Regions from separate parts of the Janthinobacterium sp. 64 genome, predicted to be linked through region 3. Evidence: predicted binding sites of a transcription regulator. Region 3 holds the regulator's gene; each other region holds the start of a gene.
The links. The regulator HrcA, encoded in region 3, represses chaperone genes, less so after heat shock. The targets are predictions, from matches to a motif close to TTAGCACTCNNNNNNNNNGAGTGCTAA.
Positions count from the first base shown of each region.

Region 1: the regulator HrcA is predicted to act here: its motif matches at 1,658-1,684, upstream of groES (co-chaperone GroES).
Region 2: the regulator HrcA is predicted to act here: its motif matches at 3,863-3,889, upstream of rpoH (RNA polymerase sigma factor RpoH).

Region 1 is NZ_PHUG01000001.1:2,595,838-2,601,012, forward strand. Features, by position in the region: gene CLU91_RS11420 (cell division protein ZapA) at 1-230, opposite strand, end outside; gene CLU91_RS11425 (DUF904 domain-containing protein) at 230-520, opposite strand; gene CLU91_RS11430 (hypothetical protein) at 650-1,396, opposite strand; gene groES (co-chaperone GroES) at 1,924-2,214, shown strand; gene groL (chaperonin GroEL) at 2,265-3,914, shown strand; gene CLU91_RS11445 (hypothetical protein) at 4,099-4,608, shown strand; gene CLU91_RS11450 (GNAT family N-acetyltransferase) at 4,691-5,175, shown strand, end outside.
Region 2 is NZ_PHUG01000001.1:4,677,464-4,682,638, forward strand. Features, by position in the region: gene CLU91_RS20625 (patatin-like phospholipase family protein) at 1-668, opposite strand, end outside; gene CLU91_RS20630 (hypothetical protein) at 836-1,288, opposite strand; gene CLU91_RS20635 (hypothetical protein) at 1,466-1,729, shown strand; gene CLU91_RS27950 (hypothetical protein) at 1,758-2,060, opposite strand; gene CLU91_RS20640 (hypothetical protein) at 2,057-2,719, opposite strand; gene rpoH (RNA polymerase sigma factor RpoH) at 2,806-3,699, opposite strand; gene ftsX (permease-like cell division protein FtsX) at 4,095-5,015, opposite strand; gene CLU91_RS20655 (cell division ATP-binding protein FtsE) at 5,012-5,175, opposite strand, start outside.
Region 3 is NZ_PHUG01000001.1:3,255,485-3,260,659, forward strand. Features, by position in the region: gene CLU91_RS14345 (CaiB/BaiF CoA transferase family protein) at 1-90, shown strand, start outside; gene CLU91_RS14350 (barstar family protein) at 193-519, opposite strand; gene dapB (4-hydroxy-tetrahydrodipicolinate reductase) at 528-1,337, opposite strand; gene CLU91_RS14360 (outer membrane protein assembly factor BamE) at 1,357-1,974, opposite strand; gene fur (ferric iron uptake transcriptional regulator) at 2,170-2,601, shown strand; gene hrcA (heat-inducible transcriptional repressor HrcA) at 2,650-3,666, opposite strand; gene CLU91_RS14375 (HAD family hydrolase) at 3,781-4,506, opposite strand; gene CLU91_RS14380 (hypothetical protein) at 4,751-5,175, shown strand, end outside.

The DNA of each region.
Region 1 (5,175 bases), 660 kb from region 3:
GTCAATTCCGACAGCGGACCTTGCGGCGACTTCACGGAGAGGAATTCCGCGGCCACGCCCAAGGCGGCCAGTACGGCGATGCGGTCGTTGCCCTTGACCTTGCCCGCGTCGCGGATGGCTTTCATTTTGCTATCGAGATAGATCGCCGCTTCGCGCAGCGCGCGCTCTTCGCCATCGCGGCACACCATGCTGTAGGACTGGCCCATGATATTGACATCGACACGCGGCATTACGCTTCCTTCTCGTTCTCGGCAATGTAGGCGCCCGCTTCCGAAGCGGCTTGCTCCAGGCCCGCTTGCACCAGTTCGGGAATTTTTTCCAGCAACGCTTCCACCCGCTCCTGCGCCTCGCGCATGCGTTGCACGTACAGGGCGTTCTCGGCGGACAAGGCGGCGTTATCCTTGCGCAGTTGCGCGTTTTCACGGCGCAGCGCATGGGTCATTTCGGCCAGCAGGCCTATTTTGTCGGATAATTCGTTGAATTCGGAAATCATCCCGCCACTATAGGGCGGACGCTCCATGGGCGTCAATCGAATCACGCCGCTGTCACACATATTTACATCAATGCAGGGCAGTTGGCGGACAATACACACTTTTTCCGGCGCTTTTCGCCAACTGCGCGCATCCGCCGGCGCCGCGATGGCAACGTTTTACTCGTCGACGTAATCGGCTTCGATATCGAGTCCGCCATAGCGGTTTTCGCAAGAGCGGCGCACCAGCGTCTGCTGTCCGCCCTTGCCGTCAAGCACCATCGTCAAATCGCGGCAAGTGCGGCTGTAGCTGCCAGGTTTGGCGTCCGTGCCCGAGGGCGTCAGGCGCACTGCCAGCGGTACCGCATTGCCCAGGCCCTTGTTGCTCCACTGGCGCGTCTTGCCCTCCTCTTCATCTTTCAAGGTGCGCACGGCGGCCTTCAGCAACGATGCTTGTTCTTTGGCATTCAGCTTGGCGATGGTGACGTCGGACAGGAAAGGCGGATACACGACGGGCACCGGGTCCTTGCCCTGCACGTCCCATTTTCCACTGTTCTGCGAACAGGTGCGCCGGCTCAGGTCTTGCGACTTGCCGCCCGCCGTGACGACGAATTTCAGGTCGCGGCACACATGCGCCTTCAGGCTGTGTTCCGTCATGCCGGAGTTGCTGAAGTTATACGTGACCTTGACCATCGCGCCGCGGTCGCCACCGTTGTCCCACACGTGCGCTTCCTGGTCGTCATCGTCCTTGTTGATGTCGTTGAACAAATCGCCCAGCAGCCTGTCTTTTTCCTGCGGGGTCAGGGTGGCCACGGTGATCTCGTCGGCGATGGTGGGCGCTTGCGCGGCGGCATTGCCCAGGCAGGCGAAACCGAGGACGGCGGCGCCCAGCAGGCGCAGGGAGGGACGGGAAAGAGTCGATGGCATGGTGAGTGAGCTTTCAGGTGCGAATGGCGATATTGATATGCAATTCTAATCATCTTATCAAAGTCCATAGTAAAACTCTGTTTCCTGTGCGTACAGGAACGCCGTCCGCCCGAAGGGCATGCTAGAGTCGCGCCTGTTGCTGACGCCCGGAAACGAGCCTTGCGTTTGCGCAAACCCTGTGTAAATGCAGGCTGCGCAGAACGTCTAAGCTTATCTTCCCGGAGAATAAGCCCTTGAATAAGCCCCCTACCGTCCCTATAATTAGCACTCGTTAGTAGAGAGTGCTAACAAACTCTTTCGTAGCAATCCTCAGGACATGATGGTGCATGCCGTACAACAGCAGGGAACGCTACGCGGCGGGCGACGCCGCGATGCACCACTGCTCAAGCCGGCACGCACCGATGCCATGGGGTTTGCTTGACCGTTGCGGGCTGCTTTCAACGGCGGTCACTGAAAGCACGCCTGGCGCTGTGCCAGGCATGTATTCATTTAGCAACACCTATCCATTGAACTTTAAGGAGTTTTGTATGAATCTGCGCCCATTGAACGATCGCGTCATCGTCAAACGCCTCGACCAGGAAACCAAAACTGCGTCCGGCCTCATCATTCCTGATGCAGCCGCTGAAAAACCGGATCAAGGCGAAGTCCTTGCCGTAGGCAATGGCAAGATTCTCGACGACGGCAAAGTCCGTCCTCTGGATGTCAAAGTGGGCGACCGCGTCCTGTTCGGCAAGTACGCCGGCCAAACCGTCAAAGTTGACGGCGATGAGCTGCTGGTCATGCGCGAAGAAGACATCATGGCGATCGTCGTCAAGTAATTGTTTCCACGTTGTAGACAGATACATCCCGAAACTCAGGAGAATTGAACATGGCAGCTAAAGAAGTAGTATTCGGCGACGCAGCGCGCGCCAAGATGGTCGAAGGCGTCAATATCCTCGCCAACGCAGTCAAAGTCACCTTGGGCCCGAAAGGCCGCAACGTGGTTCTGGAGCGCTCGTTCGGCGCCCCTACCGTCACCAAGGATGGTGTGTCGGTAGCGAAAGAAGTTGAACTCAAAGACAAGCTCATGAACATGGGCGCGCAAATGGTCAAGGAAGTTGCTTCCCGCACCAGCGACAACGCCGGCGACGGCACCACCACCGCCACCGTGCTGGCACAAGCCATCGTGCGCGAAGGCATGAAGTTCGTTGCCGCCGGCATGAACCCGATGGACCTGAAGCGCGGTATCGACAAGGCAGTTGCTGCGACCGTCGAAGAACTGGCGAAAATCGCCCGTCCTTGCACCACGACCAAAGAAATCGCCCAGGTTGGCGCGATCTCGGCGAACTCGGACTACTCGATCGGCGAGCGTATCGCTGAAGCGATGGAAAAAGTCGGCAAAGAAGGCGTCATCACCGTGGAAGACGGCAAGTCGCTGAACGACGAGCTGGACATCGTTGAAGGCATGCAGTTCGACCGCGGCTACCTGTCGCCATACTTCATCAACAACCCAGAGAAACAAGTTGCCGTACTGGACAGCCCATTCGTCCTGCTGTGCGACAAGAAAATCTCGAACATCCGTGACCTGCTGCCGGTACTGGAACAAGTCGCCAAAGCTGGCCGTCCACTGCTGATCATCGCAGAAGACATCGAAGGCGAAGCGCTGGCCACCCTGGTTGTGAACAACATCCGCGGCATCCTGAAAACTTGCGCAGTGAAAGCCCCTGGCTTCGGCGACCGCCGCAAAGCCATGCTGGAAGACATCGCTGTCCTGACCGGCGGCCAAGTGATCGCTGAAGAAGTCGGCCTGACCCTGGAAAAAGTGACCCTGGCCGAACTGGGCCAGGCGAAACGCATCGAAGTGGGCAAGGAAAACACCATCGTCATCGATGGCGCCGGCGAAGCAGCATCGATCGAAGCACGCGTAAAACAAGTGCGTGTACAGATCGAAGAAGCGACCTCGGACTACGACCGTGAAAAACTGCAAGAGCGCGTCGCCAAACTGGCTGGCGGCGTTGCCGTGATCAAGGTTGGCGCAGCCACCGAAGTCGAAATGAAAGAGAAAAAAGCCCGCGTTGAAGATGCACTGCACGCGACCCGCGCTGCCGTGGAAGAAGGCATCGTGCCAGGCGGCGGCGTAGCCCTGCTGCGCGCACGCGCCAACATCACGGTCAAGGGCGACAATCCTGATCAAGACGCTGGTATCAAGATCGTCCTGCGCGCAATGGAAGAGCCACTGCGCATGATCGTGCAAAACGCTGGCGAAGAAGCTTCGGTCGTCGTGGCAGCCGTACTGGCTGGCACGGGCAACTACGGCTACAACGCTGCCAACGGCACGTATGGCGACATGGTGGAAATGGGCGTTCTGGACCCAGCCAAAGTGACCCGTTCGGCGCTGCAAAACGCCGCTTCGATCGCTTCGCTGATGCTGACAACCGACTGCATGGTCTGCGAAATCGCTGACGACAAAGCAGGCGGCGGCATGGGCGGCGGCATGGGTGGTATGGGCGGCATGGGCGGCATGGACGGCATGATGTAACCCCGGCATCCCCGCGCGCAGGCGACGGCGCGCAGGGATGCATACGCCGGGGAGAAACAGCAGACCAAAAGCTGCCAGCGCCTCCCCGGCAGCCCCGAAAGCTATCTTCTACGGAAGGTAGCTTTTTTTTCGCCTGCCTTTTCAGCAAGCCCGGCGATTGCCCGCCTGCGCGTTTTGCTTTAGCATGGCCGCCATCGTCCCTCTTTCTCACGCCACCATCATGCCGCCACGCGCCTCTTCTTCCAAAACCACCATCATCGCCGGCATCCTGGCCGGCTTGCTGGCCGCCGGGATCGGCGCTTTCTACCTGCACCAGCAGTCCGCGCCGCACGCAAGCAATGCCCCGGCCGCGAACAGCCAGGCGGCGCAGGAGCAGAACGCGCGCGCCGTCGATGCGCTGATGGCATTGCCGGAAATCAAGGCGTGGTCGGCGCATATCGAAAAGGCATCAGGCGGCCGCGCCCATGGCGCCGTGATGGAAACGTCGCCCGAGACGCGCCTCGTCGATGGCGTCGCCAGCTACCAGCTGAGCTTTTTCGAAAGCACGCCCGATGCGGCCCACCGCTGGGAAAGTTTCGTCGTCACGCCGGACGGCAAGCGCATCCTCGTCGACGACATCGTCAGCGGCGACCTGATCAGCCTGGAACAATGGCGCAAGGACAGCGCGCCCATGCAGCGCATCGCCACGCAGTAACTACGCCGGCGTCCCTTGCGGCGGACGCTTGCGTTGCAGCGCAAGCTTTACTTTCTGGCATCGAAGACCGATACTCGTCCACATGCCCGCCATCACTGTCCGCTCCCTCACGCCAGACGACGCCAGCGCCTACCGCGCGCTGCGCCTGGCCGGCATCGCCGAACTGCCCGCCGCCTTCTGCACCACGCACGCAGCGGAAAGCGCCTTGCCGCTGGCACAGATCGCCCAGCGCTTGCGCACCACCTCGCACCAAATAATATTTGGCGCTTTCAATGAAGAACAATTGATCGCCATAGCCGGCCTGCGCCGCGAACCGATCGCCGTCGTGCATGACAAGGCCAGCCTGTGGGGCGTGTATGTGGCGCCGCAGGCGCGTGGACGCGGCGCGGGACGGCAACTGGTGCACGCCGCCATCGCGCACGCCTGCGCCATTCCCGAACTGGGCCGCGTGTGCCTGGCCGTGGCGCAGGACAACCACGCGGCGTTGAGCCTGTACCTGGGCTGCGGCTTTACCCTGGCGGACTGTCCCGCAGCGGATGGCATGCTGCAAATGCAGCTGTTGCTGCC
Region 2 (5,175 bases), 1.4 Mb from region 3:
CCGGGAAAGGCGGCCGAGGTGGCCACGGCCGTGGCCAGGCGGATATCCTGGATCGGCGAATGCAGGGTGCCGTAAAAATACTCGTAGGAAAACACCACGCGCTTGCCGCCATCGGTGGCGTCCGTTGCGTTGGCCAGGAAAATGGGGCCGTCGTGCGGCAAGTCCTGGTAGGTTTTCTTGTCGTACAGCACATCGTCGAACACGTCGGACAGGAAGGAGGTGCGCGTCTTGTTCGTCAACAACATCGTCGTCAGGTTGGCCGGTTTCAAGATGGTCTGGCCAAAGAAATCCGTTTTGAGTTTGCTGCGCAGCAAGGGCCAGTCCGTCTGCTTGCCATGCAGCGCATAGTAGCCGCCCGCGATGGCGCCGCCCGAGACGCCGGAAATGGCCGAGGCGCCGCTGACGAGGCCGAACTCTTCCAGTTGCTCCAGCGAGGCGGCCGAGAAATTGGCGGCGCGGCTGCCCCCGCCGGACAAGGCGATGCCGATGAAGTGGTCGCTGGGCATCGGGTTCTGGATGCGCGCCTTGGGCGCGTCGATGCGCAGGCGCGGGGTTTCCTGCACGGCAAACGTGCGGTTTTCGACGCCGCTGTTGGGACGCAGGGCGAGTACCGTGCAGCCGCTCAGCAGCGCAGCGAGGACAAATGGGACGAACAAGCGTGGATGCATGCGTGATCTGTGCGTAGTCAGGGGTTGGGATACGGACGGAAACGTGTGCGATTCTAGCAAACTCGGCAACAATCACCTATCCAGCTGGTAGCCGAGCGCGGCGGCGATGCCGATTGCCTGCGCCGTTCAGCGGCCGCCGAAAGCGGCCAGCACCACGATGCCTGGCGTTAGCGTTCCAGCGCGCCCTGCGTAATCTTGACCTTGACGCGGTACGCGGGCGCGGCCGCGTTCAGGGCCGGCGGCGTGGCCGGGTCGACGTCGAGCAAAGTAAACGTCAGGTGGTTGACGCTGACGGAGCTGGAAGCGCCGGGCATGGAGTCGGACAGGACGATGTCGGTGGCGCCCGCGCTGTTGAGCAAACTGAAACTGTAGCTGACGTAGCCTTTCCACACGCACACGGCGCCCTTGCGGCAGCGGCTGTCGTTGACACGCTCCAGTTTCAGGGTATCGGTGGCCGTGATGGCGACCTGTTCTCCCGGCGAGAGCACGTGGGTGACGCTGCGCGGCGTGTTTTCCGCGTCGCCGGCGCTGCCGGCCGCGCCGCAGCCAGCCAGCACGGCCAGGCAGGCGATGAGCAGGGGCAACAGCACGGTACGATAAGAGCGGGTCAGGTAAGGCATGTTTTTCCTTTCAGGTAAAGCGTCCCGGGCGTGCCAGTGCACGCATGGGATAAATGATGGTAACAAAATGATATTTTTCCGGCGCACTATTGGCGTGCTGCCGATGAATTGACGTGCCGGCCACGCGGCGCGCCGATTACTGCGTAAAATGGCTGTTTTGAAAATCAGGAAACAACCATGAAAAAAACCGACCTGGCCAAAAGCGATGCCAAGAAACTGATGGGAAAGATGAATGTTCCCGGCGCCGGTGCATTCGGTAAGGAAGCGGTGGTCGTCGACCGCCGCGAGCAGCGCAAGCGCGATCAGGCCCTGGGCCTGGTGCCATTCGCCGTCAAGCTGAACAGCGATCTGGTGTTGCAATTGCAGAACCTGGCCAAGGAGCGCGGCGCGGATCTGAATGAATTGGTTGCCGAAGTCCTCGTCAAGGGCCTGGCTGCCTAAGCGACGGTTTGGCCGTCACCCCCGTACATCAAACGGTTTTTGCCCGTTTCGTACGGGGCTTGGCAGGTAGCGCTGCAAGACCGCCGGGCGTCACCGTCGTGCGCGGCGGTAACTTTTTGATGGCATCAAGCAAACGCTTTTTTAATGCATCCTTCGGCATCCCAGGCAGGGCAACGTTGAACTGCTCTGGTGAGTTGCGCCTGAGTGCGGCAATGCGCGGTGCTCCTGCTGGCCGACGGGTTTGCATGTCTGCGAGCCGCGCTTGTATCTCTTCATCGGTTTTTGGCCGAAGAATCTCATTGAGATTGATGATTTTCTTGGTGGTAGTCATATGATCACCCCTTTTTCAGCCAGATACAGATTCAGTATATCCCAATGGGCACTTGCAGGCGCGAGGTCAAACTCGACTTGGCGTCCCCGTCCATGGCTGCGCCACCAGTTGACGCCTTCCTGCGTGCGCATCAAGTCGTGCAAGGTCTGGGCCGTGCGCAGCGCAGGCGCGGCTTCCCTGGCAAGCAGCGCGCGTTCGGCGGCGTCCAGGTCCGCCTGGAAGCCGGCCCTGACCCACAGATACCAGCCACTGAATTCGTCGCCGACTTTCCCCGCCGCCAGGGCCTTGATTTTAGCGATACCCAGGCGTTGCGCTTCCCTTGCTTCTATCGCAAAACTTCGGATGGCGATGCCCAGGCCTCTGAACTCTTTCTTGATGACTAAAATATCATTACTGACAAGCTGAAAGCCGTTTGCGCCTTGCTGTACCGTCCGTTGCATCGTTTCAATAATAGCGTCATGGGCAACTTCGATTTCAAGATCGCCGCCTGGCGTGATGACGGGCAGCATGTAGCTGCCGTCGGGCGCTCCGGTCAGTTTGGCAAACGCAGCAGTATCGAGCACATGTCCATTTAACAGGAATTGAGTTGCCGTGCTCTCGTGCAGGACTTTCACTTGGCAATTAAATAATGCTGCGGTAAGTGCATCTCGCTTGCTCATCGTCACGCCCCTGGAGCAAAGCGTTCATAAAAAAATGCCGCGTCTTGTATGCAGCGGCATTTTGAGATTGAGACGGCGGACGCCGCTCAGACATACGCCGCCAGGGCGCCCTTCATTTTTTTCAGCGCCGCCACTTCGATCTGGCGGATGCGCTCGGCCGATACGCCGAACTCTTCTGCCAGCGCGTGCAGGGTGGCGCCGGAGCCGTCGTCGTTGGCCAGCCAGCGTGCTTCGATGATGCGGCGCGAACGGGCGTCGAGCTTGCTCAAGGCCGTTTCCAGGCCTTCCGATTGCAAACGCGTCACTTGTTCCGCTTCCAGCACCTTGGTCGGTTCGCTTTGCTCCGACGACAGGTAGGCGATCGGCGAAAACTTGTCGTCTTCATCGTCGGTCGGCGATTCCAGGGCGATGTCGCGGCCGCTCAAGCGCGTTTCCATTTCGATCACTTCTTCGCGCTTCACGTCAAGCAGCTTGGCCAGCGCATCGATCTGCTTCGGCGTCATCGCATCGAGGCCCGTCTTGTGGCTGCGCAGGTTGAAGAACAGCTTGCGCTGCGCCTTCGTCGTCGCGACCTTGACCAGGCGCCAGTTTTTCAGGATGTACTCGTGCATCTCGGCTTTCACCCAGTGCATGGCGTACGACACCAGGCGCACGCCCTGGTCCGGATCGAAACGTTTCACGGCTTTCATCAAGCCGATATTGCCTTCCTGAATCAGGTCGGCGTGCGGCAAGCCATAGCCCAGGTAGCCGCGGGCAATCGAGACCACCAGGCGCAGGTGCGACAGCACCAGTTCTTGCGCGGCGGCCAGGTCATTTTTTTCGCGCAAGCGTGTTGCCAGCGAAATTTCTTCATCGTGGGTCAACATGGGCAGGCGGTTCACGGCCGAGATATAGGCGTCAATATTGCCCAGATTGCCAGTGAACCCGAGGCCCAGCGCATTACTTTTGGTCGGAACCAATGCGGATGTTGCGGACATCATAGTCATGTTTTCTCCCTCGTAGTCTTGCTTTGTTCCAGTTGGCCATGTCACGCGACATGGCCCGATTATCTGTTCGTTTTGCGTATGCGGTCTTGCACTTGCAGATCGCGGCACCATCTTCATCTGGCGTCCATGGCGGTTCTGCTGTTGGTATGTCCCTATATTAGCACTCTCTGCTTGAGAGTGCCAATCAGCACATTTAATCGTCCTGATAGCCTAAATACTATGACGATTTAATGCTTGATATATATCTCTGAACAGTGATTTGAACACGTATTAGTCTACGGCCTCTGGCTGAAGCGAACCTTAAGAATACTTGCTAAATATCAAGATAACAGCAGATGGGGAAGGTGAGGCGCATGGCGGCACCGCAGGCGCCGCCATGGGAGGCAAGCTCAGTTCAGGCGCGCCAGGTGGCGCTGCACGCAGAGGAAGGCGCCGATCAGGCCCAGGCCGGCGCTGACGGCCAGCAAGCCGGCCATCGGCAGCGGCGCCAGCGGCACGAGCTGGAATTCGGACGCATACAGGCGGGCAAATTCGGCAATCGCGGTATTGAGCGGCTGCAAGGCCAGCGCCACGGCGCCCAGGGCCAGCGCACCGGCGCACAGGCCCAGCAGGGCGCCCGTGTAATAGAAGGGGCGGTGGATGAAGGTGTCCGTGGCGCCGATCAGTTTGGAGATGCTGATTTCATCGCGCTGCTGCATTACCTGCAGGCGAATGGTGTTGAAGACCACGGCGATGACGGCCACGCCCAAAGTAATGGCCAGCAGCAGCAGCACCAGGCGCAGCACGCCCAGCAGGGCCGCCAGGCGCTTGACCCAGGCCGAATCGACTTGCGCCGATTCCACGCCTGGCAAGTGGCGCAGCTGTTCCGCCACCGCATCGACGTCCTGCGCTTCGCTGGCGCTGCTGAAGGCGTCGAGTTTCAGCACATAACTGTCGGGCAAGGGATTGTCGCCCAGTGTGCTGAGCACGTCGGCCAGGCCGTTCTTGTTTTTCAGGGTGTCGAGCGCCTGTTCACGCGCAATGAAGACGATCTTCGCCTTTTGTGCGCCGACGATCTTGCGCATGGAACTGGCCAGGGCCACGGCTTGCTCGCGCGGCGTGTCGATCTTCAGGAAAACGCTGATTTCCGGGTCGACCGACATCTGTTCCGACATGGGCCGCACATTGTCGAGCATGGTCAAGCCGGCGAACGGCAGCGACAGGGCGATGGCGACGACGAGCACGTTCAACAGGAAGCCGCCTGGCGACTTGCGCAAATGGATCAGCGCCGAACCGAGCGCGAAGCGGTGTTGACGGAACCAGCCTCTCATGGCTGTTCTCCCTGCGCGTCGTCCTGATCGGGCGATGGCGCAAAATCGGGATCGGGCGGCGCGAAGACGGGCGCCTGCGTGGCTTTGTCGATGGCGACCAACTGGCCGTTTTTCAGGTGGATCACGCGGGCGGCGGCGTCGAGCATCTGTTCGTCATGGC
Region 3 (5,175 bases):
CTGGGCCAGCATACGCAGGAAGTGCTGCAGCAATGGCTGGGGTTGGACAGTGCGGAGATTGACGGCTTGCGCGAGCGCAAGGTGGTGTAAATGTTGGGTAGGTCGGATTAGCGCTTGCGCGTAATCCGACTTGCACAGCCAACAATGTGTCGGATTACGCGGCGCTACCGCTAATCCGACCTACGATTCTATTTACTTGAGTACCAGCTTCAACGCCGGCTTTTCGCCATAATCTTCATAGCGTTCATTGATGCCGGCGATACAGAACGTGATTTCTTCCAGTAAATCAGGCACTTGCGCCTTCATCGCTTCCGCATCCTGCACAACGATCTCGAGCACTTCGTTTGGTTTCAAACGGAACTGCGTCATGTTTTCGTCGTCGCGCAGATAACTGAGGCAATCGACCCAGGCATCCATGCTGTTGCCGTAGAACTCAGGGAAACCGAAGGCTGGCACGCATTGCGCGTGGAAGCTCGCTGCGTCAGTGATGTCTTTTCCATTCAGGATGGCAGTGGCCATGATCTTCCTCAGTTCTTCAGCGACAGCACATCCTGCATGTCGAACAGGCCGGTCGGCTTGTCGGCCAGGAAACGCGCGGCGCGCAGGGCGCCGTGGGCGTAGGTGACGCGGCTGCTCGATTTGTGGCTGATCTCGATGCGCTCGCCGATGCCGGCAAACAGCACCGTATGGTCGCCCACGATATCGCCGCCGCGGATGGTGGCAAAGCCGATGGTCGACGGATCGCGTTCGCCCGTCACGCCTTCGCGGCCGTACACGGCGCATTCCTTCAAGTCGCGGCCCAGGGCGCCGGCCACCACTTCACCCATTTGCAGGGCCGTGCCCGACGGCGCATCGACCTTGTGGCGGTGATGGGCTTCGATGATCTCGATGTCGTAGCCTTCGGACAGGCTTTTCGCGGCCAGTTCCAGCAGTTTCATGGTGACGTTCACGCCCACGCTCATGTTCGGCGCGAACATGATGGCCGTCTTTTCGGCGGCGGCGGCAATGGCGGCCTTGCCAGCGTCATCGAAACCGGTGGTGCCGATGATCATCTTGATGCCGTGCTCGGCGCAATACGCCAGGTGCTGCAAAGTGCCTTCGGGACGCGTGAAGTCGATCAGGTAATCGGCGCCGGCCAGGCCGGTAGCGAGGCTTGACTCGATCAGCACGCCGGCAGGTTTACCGAGAAAGGCGGCCGCATCCTGGCCGACGGATGGCGAACCAGCGCGGTCCAGCGCGCCAGCGAGAACAGCGTCAGGCGCGTTGCTGACGGCTTCGATCAGGATATGGCCCATGCGGCCACTGGCGCCAGCGATGGCGATTTTCAGTTCAGTCATTTTATTCTCTTACAGCAACTTATTTGGTGGGTTCGGCGGCAGGCGCCGTTGCAGGTGCAGGTGCAACGTCAGGCTTGCTCACAGGAATGGCTGGCGCGGCATCGGCTGGCACGGGCACGGCGCTCGGTGCCACGGGCGACGGCACGGCAGCGGCAGGCACGTCGGCCTTGGCGACCTTGGAGAACCGCGACGGACCGGCGATACGGTCGATGTATTCTTTCTCGGTCGGCAAGTTGCCGCCTTCGAAACGTTCAACTTTGCCATCCTTGCCGAAGTACACGACTACGCGGCTGCTGGTGGTTTCGCCACTGCCCCGTGCCAGGCGGAAGGGATAATCCCAGCGGTCGGCATGGAAGATATCGGTCAGCAGCGAGGTGCCGAGGACGAAACGCACCTGGTCGCGCGTCATGCCCACTTTCAACTGGGCCAGCATTTCTTCGGAGACAAAGTTGCCTTGTTGAATGTCAGGACGATACGGCGAGAAAAACCACATGAATTTTTGCAACGGCGTAATGGTCGTCGTTTGTGCGCCCTGCTCAGGGACCACTTCCTTGCCTTCTTTTTGAGCAGCTGCCGGCTTTTCGCCAAGGATGCCACGGCTGGCGCAGCCGGACATGGCCAGCGCGACACAGACCATGCCTGCCACGACTGGTGCTCGAAATGAAATACGGTGCCAGAGAGATGGCAATACAGCCGGTGTTACGCGCATAAATGACCTCAATTGGATGAACAAAACGCCAGGAGTGACCGGCCTGCCAAAAAATGCATATTTTGGCACTCCCCGACAAAACGCTATATGATAAAGCACCTGACCCACATACGAGCAACAAACATGAGTAACAATCCTAGTGATCTCAAGGCAAGCGGCCTGAAAGCCACCTTGCCACGCCTGAAGATACTCGATATCTTCCAGAGTAGCCCGGTACGCCACCTGACAGCGGAAGACGTGTATAAAATTCTGCTCGCCGACAATATGGATGTCGGTTTGGCAACTGTCTACCGTGTCCTGACGCAGTTTGAACAAGCAGGCTTGCTGAACCGCAACCATTTTGAAACCGGCAAGGCAATTTTCGAACTCAACGAAGGTTCGCACCACGACCACCTGGTGTGCCTCGACTGTGGCCGGGTCGAAGAATTCTTCGACGAAGAAATCGAAATCCGCCAGCAAAAAGTGGCCGAAGAGCGCGGCTTCAAGATCGCCGAACACGCGCTGGCCATCTACGGCAACTGCATCAAGACGGCTTGCCCGCATAAAACCGCCTGACCCACGCTTGCCGCTCCCACGGGGCGGCTGGTGCGTCAGGCAGTAAGATCAATGATGGCTGAGTGCGCTTGACAGCAACTTGGCCGTGATATCGACGATCGGGATGACGCGCTCGTAAGCCATGCGCGTCGGTCCGATCACTCCCAGCGTTCCCACAATCTTGCCGTTGACCTCATACGGCGCCGTCACCACGCTCATCTCATCCATCGGCACCAGGTTCGATTCGCCGCCGATGAAAATCTGCACGCCCGTCGCCTTGCTCGACACGTCGAGCAGCTGCATCAAGCCCGTTTTTTGCTCGAACATGTCGAACATCTGGCGCAGCGAATGCATGTTCGAGGACAGATCGCTCACGCTGAGCAAGTTGCGCTCGCCGGAAATCACCATGTCGTCGCTATGGTCGGCCATCGCTTCGCTGCCCGCTTCCACGGCAGCCTGCATCAGGCTGCCCATGTCGTCGCGCAACTGGCGCAGTTCGCCCTGCAGGCGCACGCGCACGGCGTCGAACGACAGGCCGCCATAATTCTGGTTGATGTAGTTGGCCGATTGCACCAGTTGCGCCGGCGTATAGTCGGCCTCCGTCAGCAATAAACGGTTCTGCACGTCGCCGCCGGGGGCAACGATGACGAGCAGGATGCGCTTTTCGGACAGGCGCAGGAATTCGATTTGCTGGAACACGGATTCGCGGCGCGGGCTGAGCACGACGCCGGCAAACTGCGATAGCGACGAGAGCATCTGCGCCGCATTGGCGATGGTTTTTTGCGGCTGCGGCGTCTGCAGGCGCATGCGCGACTCCACCAGGTGCTCGTCCAGATGCCGGACCGTCAGCAAGGTGTCGACAAAAATGCGGTAGCCGCGCGGCGTGGGGATGCGTCCGGCCGAGGTGTGCGGACTGGACACATAACCGAGTTCTTCCAGATCGGCCATGATGTTGCGGATCGTGGCCGGCGACAGGTCGAGGCCGGAAATTTTCGACAGGGCGCGCGAACCGACCGGCAGGCCGTCGGCGATATATCGCTCGACCAGGGCTTTCAGCAGTGTTTGGGCACGTGTATCGAGTTGCATGGTGTCTTATTAAAGCAAGTGTTTTTAGCAAGTATTTTTTAGGCAAGCGGCAATGAAAGCGGCCGAACGTGCAGCAACAGCGCCTATTATGCACGTTCGCCCGTCCGGCGGCGATCAATCTTCCAGTTGCTCCTGCAACCACAACAGCAATTCATCAAAGTTGGCGCAGATGGCGTCGGGCTGCACGCCGGCGGCCAGGTGGGCATCGCTGCCCTTGCGGTTCATCCACACGGCACGCATGCCCGCTCCCTGCGCTCCCGTCACATCGAAATACAGATCATCGCCGACATACACGGCTTCATGCGGCGCCACGTCCAGCGCGGCGCAAGCGGCCAGGAAGATGCTGGCGTCGGGTTTGGCCACGCCGAAATCGCTGGCGGCGATCGATACCTTGAAATGCTGCGCCAGGCCGATAATGTCAAGGTCTGCATTGCCATTCGAGATGGAGCCGAGCAGCATGCGCTGGCGCATCCAGGCCAGGCCAGGCAAGACGTCGTCATATGGCTGGACGCGGTTGCGCGCGGCCAGGAAGTGCACGATGGCCTGCTCGACCAGGGCGGGATCCTCGCCGGCAGCCTCGAAGGCCGACAGCAGGCCGGCGCGGCGCAACTCGATCAAATTGCCATGGAAATGCGGTTGCGCATTGAGCATGGCCAGGCGGTGCTGGCGCAGCACCTCGATGGAAAACTGCTGCGCCACCCTGGGCGCATGCGTGGCCAGCCAGTCGTGCAGCAGGGTTTCGGCGGCGGCAATCACGGGCGCGATGGGCCACAAGGTATCGTCGAGATCGAACAGGATGGCCTTGGGCGGCACGGCGGGTTTGACAGGGGCAAGGGACATGGGATTCACAGTGGGTGCCGCGCCACGATGCGCAGGCTGCATGTATTGTCGCACTGATCGCCGCTGCCGGCATGGCTGCGCCTGCGTGAAATGGGGCCGGGCCAGCGCTTCCCGGCGAAAAATTGTTACAGGGTGATACAAGGCAAGATCATTCGGCTTGCCAGATAGACTAAAATAGGCGCCATTCCAATGCGGCGCCAGCGTCCGCGTTGCGCTACCCAACCTGATTCGTTTTGGAGAATGTATGAAAAATTTGTACCTGCGCTCGATGCTGGCGGCGGCTTGCGCCGTCACACTGGCAGCTTGCGGCGGCAGCGGCGGCAACCTGTACCTGAGTGGCCAAGTGGCCAATCTGGCAAAAGATGGCCTGATTCTGCTGAATAATGGCGAAAGCTTGCCTGTTCCTGCGGGCCAGGCCTCCTTTGTTTTCACCAAGCTGATCAAGACCGATGACCGCTACGACATCACCATCGCGCAGCAGCCAAAAGGCGCCGTTTGCATCATTACCAACGGCAGCGGCAAGGCAACGAGCTATTCCGCGAGCACGGCCGTGGTGAGCTGCCAGACCAATACCTACGCGCTGAGCGGCAAGATTACGGGCCTGACCGCTGGCGGCTTGCGCCTGGTGATGGCCCCCAACGGCATCAGCCCACTGGCTGGTGCCGACTT